Regions from separate parts of the Pantoea sp. y20 genome, predicted to be linked through region 1. Evidence: predicted binding sites of a transcription regulator. Region 1 holds the regulator's gene; each other region holds the start of a gene.
What was found. The regulator PurR, encoded in region 1, represses purine synthesis genes. The targets are predictions, from matches to a motif close to CANGCAAACGTTTGCNTG.
Positions count from the first base shown of each region.

Region 2: the regulator PurR is predicted to act here: its motif matches at 1,741-1,758, upstream of purE (5-(carboxyamino)imidazole ribonucleotide mutase).
Region 3: the regulator PurR is predicted to act here: its motif matches at 1,947-1,964, upstream of ACYAC5_RS02000 (nucleoside-specific channel-forming protein Tsx).

Region 1 is NZ_CM142816.1:1,885,484-1,888,762, reverse strand. It holds gene ACYAC5_RS08905 (C40 family peptidase) at 1-401, shown strand, start outside; gene cydH (cytochrome bd-I oxidase subunit CydH) at 458-547, opposite strand; gene purR (HTH-type transcriptional repressor PurR) at 822-1,847, shown strand; gene punR (DNA-binding transcriptional activator PunR) at 1,844-2,755, opposite strand; gene punC (purine nucleoside transporter PunC) at 2,866-3,279, shown strand, end outside.
Region 2 is NZ_CM142816.1:1,154,029-1,157,307, forward strand. It holds gene purK (5-(carboxyamino)imidazole ribonucleotide synthase) at 86-1,150, opposite strand; gene purE (5-(carboxyamino)imidazole ribonucleotide mutase) at 1,147-1,656, opposite strand; gene ACYAC5_RS05280 (UDP-2,3-diacylglucosamine diphosphatase) at 1,788-2,504, opposite strand; gene ppiB (peptidylprolyl isomerase B) at 2,504-2,998, opposite strand; gene cysS (cysteine--tRNA ligase) at 3,217-3,279, shown strand, end outside.
Region 3 is NZ_CM142816.1:448,463-451,741, forward strand. It holds gene ACYAC5_RS01990 (LysR family transcriptional regulator) at 1-208, shown strand, start outside; gene yjdN (VOC family metalloprotein YjdN) at 287-718, shown strand; gene ACYAC5_RS02000 (nucleoside-specific channel-forming protein Tsx) at 841-1,707, opposite strand; gene ACYAC5_RS02005 (sensor histidine kinase) at 2,096-3,279, opposite strand, start outside.

The sequences.
Region 1 (3,279 bases):
AAGCGCGTGAAACGGCGATGACCAAATTAATGGGTCAACTCGGCAAACCTTATCAGTGGGGCGGCGCTTCGCCACACACTGGTTTCGATTGCAGCGGCCTGGTATGGTACGCCTATAAAGATCTGGTGAAATTCAAACTGCCACGCACCGCCAATGAGATGTATCACCTGCGTGATGCGGCACCGATTAAGCGTGAAATGCTGGAGAAAGGCGATCTGGTGTTCTTCCGCATCAACAATCGCGGTACCGCCGACCATGTCGGCGTTTATCTTGGCAATGGCAAATTCATTCAGTCGCCGCGTACCGGCAAAGATATTCAGATTAGCGCATTGGGTGAGGATTACTGGCAGAAACACTATGTGGGCGCGCGTCGTATGATGACGCCAAAAACCATTCGCTAGTTGTTGCGCAACAGAAATAAAAAAGCCGGATGCTGTTGTCAGCTCCGGCTTTTTTGTTAGTGCATGATCGCGGTAAAGCTGAAAGCGATAATCATCAACAGTGCGCCAACAGTGGTCATTAGCGCCAGCTTCAGGTCGGTATTCATCACAACTCCTTAGTCGCACAATTATTAGGGTTAAGACGATTTTCGCATAGCAATAGGCAAAAATCTCGTGTTATCCGCGCCAGCTTGCTAGAATCGCCGCCTTTCGTTGCGCAACAGATTTTGCGCAGGCTGTAATTACAGCGTGATGAAGTGATTTTGCCTGCTTGAACATGCCGTTTTGCCCGCTTTTTTGGGCTGTAAAAGCATTAGCAGACGCAAACGTTTAACAATATACTTATCAGTAAGTTGCGATAAGCCCAGGAGCACCATTTTCATGGCAACAATTAAAGATGTCGCAAAACGCGCGGGTGTCTCAACCACCACGGTTTCGCATGTCATCAACAAAACGCGTTTCGTTGCGGAAGAGACGCGTAACGCCGTATGGGAAGCGATCAAAGAATTACACTACTCGCCGAGTGCCGTGGCGCGTAGTCTCAAAGTCAATCACACTAAAACCTTGGGTCTGCTGGCGACCTCCAGCGAAGCGCCCTACTTCGCTGAAATTATCGAAGCGGTGGAGAATCGCTGCTTCGAACGCGGCTATACGCTGATTCTCGGCAATGCGCACAACGATCTGCAAAAGCAGCGCGCTTACCTGTCGATGATGGCGCAAAAGCGCGTCGATGGTCTGCTGGTGATGTGTTCGGAATATCCAGACGATTTGCTGCAGATGCTGGAAGAGAACCGCAATATCCCCATGGTGGTGATGGATTGGGGTGCATCACGCGGTGATTTCACCGATACCGTGCAGGACAATGCATTTCAGGGCGGCTATCTCGCCGGGCGTTATCTGATTGAACGTGGCCATCGCGATATCGGTGCCATTCCTGGCCAAATGGAGCGCAACACCGGCGGTGGACGTCATGCTGGCTTCCTGCAGGCAATGAACGAAGCGGGCATTACGGTGCGTCCCGAGTGGGTGGTTCAGGGCGACTTTGAGCCTGAATCGGGCTATCTGGCGATGCAACAGATCTTAAATCAGAAACAGCGTCCAACCGCGGTGTTCTGCGGTGGCGATATCATGGCGATGGGCGCGATTTGCGCTGCTGATGAGATGGGTTTGCGCGTACCGCAGGATATCTCGGTGATTGGCTACGATAACGTGCGCAACGCGCGCTATTTCACACCAGCGCTCACCACCGTGCACCAGCCGAAAGCTGAACTAGGCGAAAAAGCGCTGGAGATGCTGCTGGATCGCATCACCAGCAAGCGCGAAGATCCGCAAACTATCGAAGTCCAACCAACGCTGATTGAACGCCGTTCGGTGGCGTACGGTCCGTTCCGCGACTACCGCCGCTAAGCCGACACTTCGCTGAGCCATTCGTGGTTCAGCGTTTCCGCATCCCCGAGATAAGCCAGTAACCACGCCAGCGCCGGTGACGCGCGCTGTTCTGACCAGCTGACGCAGCACGGACTGTCCGGAAACGCCTGCGGTAGCGCCAGCTCGACCAGTTTTTGGCTGTCCAGCAGTGGACGCGCCAAATGGCCAGGCACCATGCCGACGCACAATCCTGCCAGCAAACAATCCATCCCGGTTTCCCACTCTGGCACCACCAACCGCCGCTGATTATCCAGCGTCCATGTCATACGGCGCGGTAACGCACGCGAGGTATCTTCCAGCACCAGCGATGGCCACGCCCGCAAGGTTTCATCATCCAGCTCCTTGCTGTTAACCAGCGGATGATCAGGGCTCACCACACAACGCCAGTTCAGCGCGCCCATATCCTGAAAGGCAAAACGTCCGCCCACCGGAATGGCCTGGGTTGCGCCAATCGCCACATCCACCCGACCATCAGCCAACGCATCCCACACGCCGTTGAACACTTCGTAGCTGATAATCAGCTCCATATCGGGAAAATGGCGATAGAAGTCCTTCACTAACTGTCGCGTGCGCTGCGGTTTTACAATGCAGTCAACCGCGATGCTCAACTCGCCGCGCCAGCCATTTGCCAGTTGCTGACACTGTCGGCGAGTGGCCAGCATTTTTTTGATAACAGATCGGCCTTCCCGCACAAAATGCTCGCCCGCCGCTGTCATCACCACTTCCCGATGCTGGCGCTCAAACAGCGGCACCGCCAGCCAGGTTTCCAGCTGGCGCACAGTATAACTGACGGCAGAGGGCACGCGATGCAGTTCCTGCGCTGCCGCGCTAAAACTGCCGGTGCGCGCTACTGCATCCACCACTTCAAGCGCATATTCTGACCACATAAATTTGCCTTCAAAAATTTTAACAGCACCATGCAAATATTAGCGTTTCACAAAGCGCGCCGCATCCTTTTACACTCCCCGGCGTTCACCCTGCCCAAAAGAGAATCAACATGTTGTCGTCTAAAGCATTTATGCCTTATCTCGCCGTGCTCAGCATGCTCGGCTTTCTTGCCACGGATATGTATTTGCCCGCCTTTGGCGATATGCAGCGTGATTTTGCTAGCGCACCCGGCACCATCAGCGCCAGCCTGAGTCTGTTTCTCGGCGGTTTTGCCTGTGCCCAGGTATTTTGGGGACCGCTATCAGATCGTTATGGACGTAAGCCGATTTTGCTGGCGGGCCTTGCCATCTTCGCCCTCGGTTGTCTGGGAATGCTGTGGGTGACCGATGTCCGCCTGATGCTGGCGCTGCGTTTTATGCAGGCGATTGGCGTGTGTGCGGCTGCCGTAAGCTGGCAGGCGCTGGTGGTGGATCACTACCCAAAAGCGAAAGCCAATAAAGTGTTTGCAACGATTATGCCGCTG
Region 2 (3,279 bases), 730 kb from region 1:
CCGGCCCTCTCCCAGAGGGAGATGTTAGCTCGATTGGTTCCCTCTCCCAGTGGGAGAGGGCTAGGGTGAGGGAAAAACAGCTGAACTACAGCTTCTCAACCGCCCACGCAATCCCGCTTGCATACGCTTCCGGCAGCAGCGGCACCAGCGCATTCAAGGCTGACGCCAGACGCGCGTGATCGCTATCGGTGAGATTAAGATGCCCAACCTTGCGGCCTTCACGCACCTCTTTGTCATACCAATGCAGATGCACCAGCGGCTGCTGCAGCCACGCCAGATTCATCTCAGTACCAATCAGATTCACCATCACCGACGGCGCAAATACCACCGGCTTTGGCAGCGCCAGGCCCAAAACCGCACGCAGATGCAGCTCGAACTGGCTGATTGACGCGCCATTCTGCGTCCAGTGGCCGCTATTGTGCACGCGCGGTGCTAACTCGTTGATCAGCAAACCTTCTGGCGTAATGAAACACTCCATCGCCATCACACCAACATACTTCAGCTCATGCATGATGGCGCTGAGCATCGCTTCCGCCTGCTGTTGCTGTGCGGCATCGGCCTGCGGGAACGCCACGCTGGTACGCAGAATGCCGTCCTGATGCAGGTTGTGCGTCAGCGGATAAAATACCGTGCTGCCATCGTGTCCACGCGCGCCGACCAGCGACACTTCGCCGCTGAAATTAATGCCCTGCTCAACGATGCATTCGCCGTAGCACTCATCCGGCAGCGCATCGGTTTCATTGGCGCGCAAACGCCATTGGCCACGGCCGTCATAGCCGCCGGTACGACGCTTTACAATCGCCAGTTCGCCAAGCGAGTTGAACACATTTGGCCACTCGGCTTTATCGGCCAGCAGCTGCCACGGCGCGGTAGCGAGGTTCAGCTGATCGAGCAGCTGTTTTTGCGTCAGGCGATCGGCCAGACGCGGGAAAATATCGCGATTCACAAAGGCCGGATGGCTCGCCAGTTCGCGCGTTAACGCGGTTTCCGGCCAGCGCTCGATCTCAGCGGTGATCACGCTTTCGGCGATCGGCAGCGCAGAAGGTTCTGCATCTAAGCCCACCGGATAGACCGCGATGCCCAGCGGTTCTCCGGCCTGGCGCAGCATGCGGCCTAACTGACCATTTCCTAATACGCAAACCGGCTTCATGCGTCCTCCCGCGGATCCGGGTTGTTCAGCACTTCATCAGTTTGCGTTTGACGCCAGTGGGCGATGCGCGTTGACAGCGCGCTGTCGTGGATCGCCAGAATCTGTGCCGCCAGCAGGGCGGCGTTGGCAGCACCGGCTTTACCAATTGCCAGCGTACCCACCGGAATGCCGCGCGGCATCTGCACGATGGAGTAGAGGCTATCGACGCCGCTCAGCGCCGCGCTTTGCACGGGCACGCCCAGCACCGGCACCAGCGTTTTCGCGGCCAGCATGCCCGGCAAATGGGCAGCACCGCCGGCACCGGCGATGATCACCTGAAAACCGTTGTCGGCGGCGGTTTCCGCGAAGCTGAACAGTTTGTCGGGCGTACGGTGAGCTGAGACCACTTCAACGTGGAAGGGAACATCCAGGCTGTTAAGAATTTCCTCGGCGAACTGCATGGTAGCCCAGTCACTTTTGGAACCCATGACAATGGCGATACGGGCCGGGGCGGCGTTGGATGACATGCGGTCAACTCCTGTGAATATGCAAACGAACCTGGCCGGGCGGGCAGGCGAAGAAGGGCACAGAGAATAGCATGAGATGGCAGCAAGGAAAACGGTTGCGTAGGCGGAAAACGGGCATTGATGCCCGGATTTCAGAAGGGGAATTCGATCAGGCTGACGCCGCTGGCATCAAGCTGAATCATCGATCCGTTCTCATGCCAGGCACCCAGCACCGCGCGCTCGGCGTTTTTGCCGTGCAGCGGGAAGGCGTGAATGGCGGGACGATGCGTGTGGCCGTGAATCAGAATCGGCACCTCTTGACGCGTCATCGCGGCTTCCACCGCGGACTGATTGACGTCCATGATGCTGACCGATTTATGCTGATTCGCCTGCTTGCTGCCATTGCGCATGCGCGCGGCAATGCGCATGCGCAGACGCAGCGGCAACGTGAGGAACAGACGCTGCAACCAGCGCTGATGCACTTTGGCGCGGAAGCGCTGATAGCCTTCATCGTCGGTGCACAAGGTATCGCCGTGCATGATCAACACACGATGTCCGTAGCGATCGAGCACCTTCTCTTCCGGCAGCAGCGTCATGCCGCTGGCACGCGCAAAACGCTGGCCGAGCAGGAAGTCGCGATTACCGTGAATAAAGAACTTCGGCACCGGCAGCGCCTTGAGCGCCGCAGCGATTTGCTGATGCAGCGGGTTAGGATCGTCGTCGCCGATCCAGGCTTCAAACAGATCGCCGAGGATATAAAGCGCATCGCACGTGCGCGCTTCACCCTGCAAAAAATGCAGAAAACCGGCAGTAATTGCCGGTTCTTCATGACACAGATGCAGATCTGCGATAAACAGCGTGCGCGACATTACTCGCTAACAGTCACTTTCTGGATGACAACATCTTCAACCGGAACGTCCTGATGCATGCCGCTGCGGCCGGTTTTCACCGCTTTGATTTTCTCAACCACGTCCATGCCTTCAACCACTTCAGCAAACACGCAGTAACCCCAGCCTTGCAGGCTTTCGTCACGGAAGTTCAGGAAGTCGTTGTCTGCCACGTTGATGAAGAACTGGGCCGTTGCAGAGTGTGGCGCCTGAGTACGCGCCATCGCCAGGGTGCCTTTGGTGTTTTTCAGGCCGTTGTTCGCTTCGTTGCGGATGTCTGCTTTGGTATCTTTCTGCTTCATGCCAGGCTCAAAACCGCCGCCCTGAATCATGAAACCGTTGATTACGCGATGGAAGATAGTGTTATCGTAAAAACCTTCCGCGCAGTATTCCAGGAAGTTCTTCACGGTAGCCGGCGCTTTGTCATCGAAAGTTTTGATTACGATATCGCCATGGTTCGTCTGGAAAGTGACCATTATTTTCTTCCTGTCAAGGTTGTCGTCAGTATCAACTGCCACGCCTGTAAGGCGGCGGGGCATTTTTGTAGACGCTTCTTATATCACAATTTCCAATAACGCGTCAGTAACCGGACGGCAGTTGGCAACCGAGCGATGCACAAGTCAGAAAAATACGGCACAATAACCGGCTACGCTGCAAGGGCGTATCCCGCAAACGTCACTAACGGAACCATTCAATGTTGAAGATCTATAACACCCTGAGTCGACAGAAAGAGGAATTTAAACCTATCCACGCCGGT
Region 3 (3,279 bases), 1.4 Mb from region 1:
CAGCCTGGTGGCGCAGAGCGATTTCGTCAGCATTATTTCGCGCGACGTGATTGAAGATCCTACACACGGCGGCCAGCTGATTTCTCTCGTTCTCGACGAACCTTTACCGAAAGCCACTTTCTATCTTATTCAGCGCAAAGACACCGCGTTGACGCCGATGAGTGCCTACATGGCGCAGCTGTTCCGGCGCTACTGTCAGCAAAGGTAAGAGTGCGGCCCGGCTCGCAACCGATTAAATAATGCGCACTACACTTGCTGTGGACATTCCCTTTATGGAGAACAGACCATGCAAGTTACCCCGTATGTGTTTTACAGCGGTCGCTGCGAAGAGGCGATTGCCTTCTACCTCGACGCCACCGACGGCGAGCTGCTGTTCAAGATGACCTATGGCGATATGCCGGATGAAACGCCGGTGGAGGATGAAGGTTGTATCTCGGGCGTGAGCTTTTCGCCGGAGCAGATCATGCATGCCCATCTGCGTATCGGGCAGGGTGAATTGATGATGAGTGACGGCGCACCGCAGGCGGCGTATGGCGGTTTTGCCGTGAGTTTATCCACGCCGGATGAGGCGCAGGGCAAGCGTTGGTTTGATGCGTTGTCAGTGGGCGGTGAGGTGACGAAAAGCTGGGCACCGACGTTTTGGGCCAATGGCTTTGGTATGTTGACCGATAAGTTCGGCGTGCCGTGGATGGTGAATGCGTATAAGCCGCAGATTTGAGTAGAGGGTGCGCGCTGGCCCTCACCCTAACCCTCTCCCACAGGTGGGAGAGGGAACAGATCGAGCCTATTTACTCCCTCGCCCGCTTGCGGGAGAGGGCCGGGGTGAGGGAAACCAACAACTTAGAAGTTGTAACCCACCACCAAATAGTAACCCCAACCGGTTGATTTCACTTCAAACGGGCCGTTACCGAAGTTTAGCTCCTGGCCGTCAGCCCACTGGCCGCCGTTGTGGAAATAACGCGCCACGGTAGAAACATGCCAGTGATCGTAGTTCAGCGACAGAATGTGGCTGGACGCAATCGAGTTGCTGGTGCGTGAACGATCGGACTTATCACGCAGATCTGAACCCCAGTCGAAGTTGGTGAAGCCGATATAGCTCAGCTTGCCGCCCCACAGATCGGTAATCGGCACAAAGTATTTCACCTTAAAGCGATAACCATCCCAGCTGTTTTCGTTCGCCGCACCGTAGTTTTCCCACTGGTATTTAGCGTAAACGTTCAGCGACAGGCCGATATCGCTGTGCGTATCGATGTCGGTGCCAAGACCCATGTACCAGGTGTTCTGACGGTTATCGCTGTTGCGACCCATGTCATAGATGTAGTTGTTGGCGAAGTACCACTCTTTAAACGGACCAAAAGAGAGATCGGTGCCGGTCAGCTTATCGATGGAGAAACGTGGCTCAATTTCCATGAACATCGGCGAACCGTGGTCGAACACGCCGTTAGCGTTGCTGTTGCCCACGCCGAAGAAGTTGGTCAGATCGAGGTAGCCATAGAAATCGAACCAATCCTTTTTGGCAAAGGCTTCATATTCCAGGTACACGTCGTTGTTGAACTGGGGTCCAAAACGGGTGTGGTAACTGCCCACCACGTTCACGCTCTGATGCCACCAGTCAGAAACGTACTGCGGATCGCTGTCTGCTGCTTGTGCCGCACCAGTCCAGCTGCTGGCCAATAAGGCCCCTGCTATCAACGCTTTATATTTCATTATTGTTAACCACATGCTTTTGATCGCCGGGCCGTCGCCGCGATCGGGTGAAATTGATCCCAGGGGATGGGCAGTGAGTTGTCGTATCCGGTCTGCATCGCCAGATTTTCAAGCTTGCGTAATGTGCCTGTAACAGAGGCATAGAAAATAGATTTTGGTCACGTTTGTCAAAAAGTGTTGCAGTTTGATTCACTGGAAATGTGATCGCTATCACATTAACCCCGTGTAGCGAACGGAACCCCGCAACCGTTTACGTGTCGCGTTCAGCAGGGAAAGTTATTGATGTAGGGAAAGGATGTAGCGGCGCGATTTATCGCGTTGTTTTGATGTCGCACCGTGCCCACAGCAACTTTGCGCAATACATTGCGCCGCTACGGCACGGTGAAGTTTATGGCAATGTCACGCGTACCTGCAGGCCGGCAATCTGGCCCTGCGGATCGTGGCGGTTCGATAGCGCAACCTGCATCTGATGTTTCTGCGCTACGCTGCGCACAATCGACAAGCCCAGTCCGCTGCCTTGCGCCTGCACATCCGGCGAACGGGTGAAGCGGTCAAAGGCGCGCTCGATAAAGGATTCCGCCATGCCGGGACCGTTATCGACGATATCCACCACGGTGTGATTGCCGACGCGATGCAGCAGCACATCGACCAAACTGCCTTCCGGCGTATGCAGCATCGCATTGCCAATCAGGTTATCGAACAGGCTGCGCAGATCGGAGCGGCTGGCGTGCAGGCGATAGTGTGTGGTGCCGTTGAAGCCGATATCGATGCCGCGCTTATCCGCCACCACCATCAGCTGCTCAATGCTCTCTTTCAGCAGGTCGTCCAGTTCGATGCTTTCCACTGTGGCGACCACCGATTGATCTTCCTGACGCGAGATATTCAGCAGCTGCGTCACCAGATGGCGCGTGCGCGTCACGCCCGCTTCCAGCTGGTCAAACTGGCGGCTGGCTTCACCGGGTTGGATATGTTGCCGCAGATTCTCCAGCTGCAAAGTCACGGCGGTGACCGGCGTGCGCAGCTCATGCGCCGCATCTTCAAGGAACTGGCGCTGTGATGACCAGGCCGCGCGCAGTCTATCCAGCAAGGCGTTGTAAGCTGCCACCAGCGGCAGCACTTCATCCGGTAAACCATCAGGTGAAACGCTATGCGGATGCAGGGTTTCCTGCGCGGCGATATGGCGCGACGCCACGCGTAAATCGCGCGTAATAGCACGCACCACCAGCCATATCACAATCAGTGAGAGCGGCATCATCAGCACCAGCGGAATGATGGCGGAGAGCGCTCGCTTGACCATGATACTTTTCATGTAGCCGATATTGTGTAGTACCTGAATGTTGCCAATTTCACTGCCCAGCTCGCCGGGTCGCGTATAGACACGCCATTCGCAGTCGTCGCCACAGTCTCCGACTTTCAAATCGGTCCAGCCTTTTTTCAGCTGCAATGGCGCATGCAGGCCCGGCCAGGAGCTGGCGCGCAGATGATTGCTTTCGTCCCACAACTGGACGATATAGGTGCTTTTCAGTTTCTCTTCATGCATCACCATCGGCATTAGGGCCGGCATACGTTGGC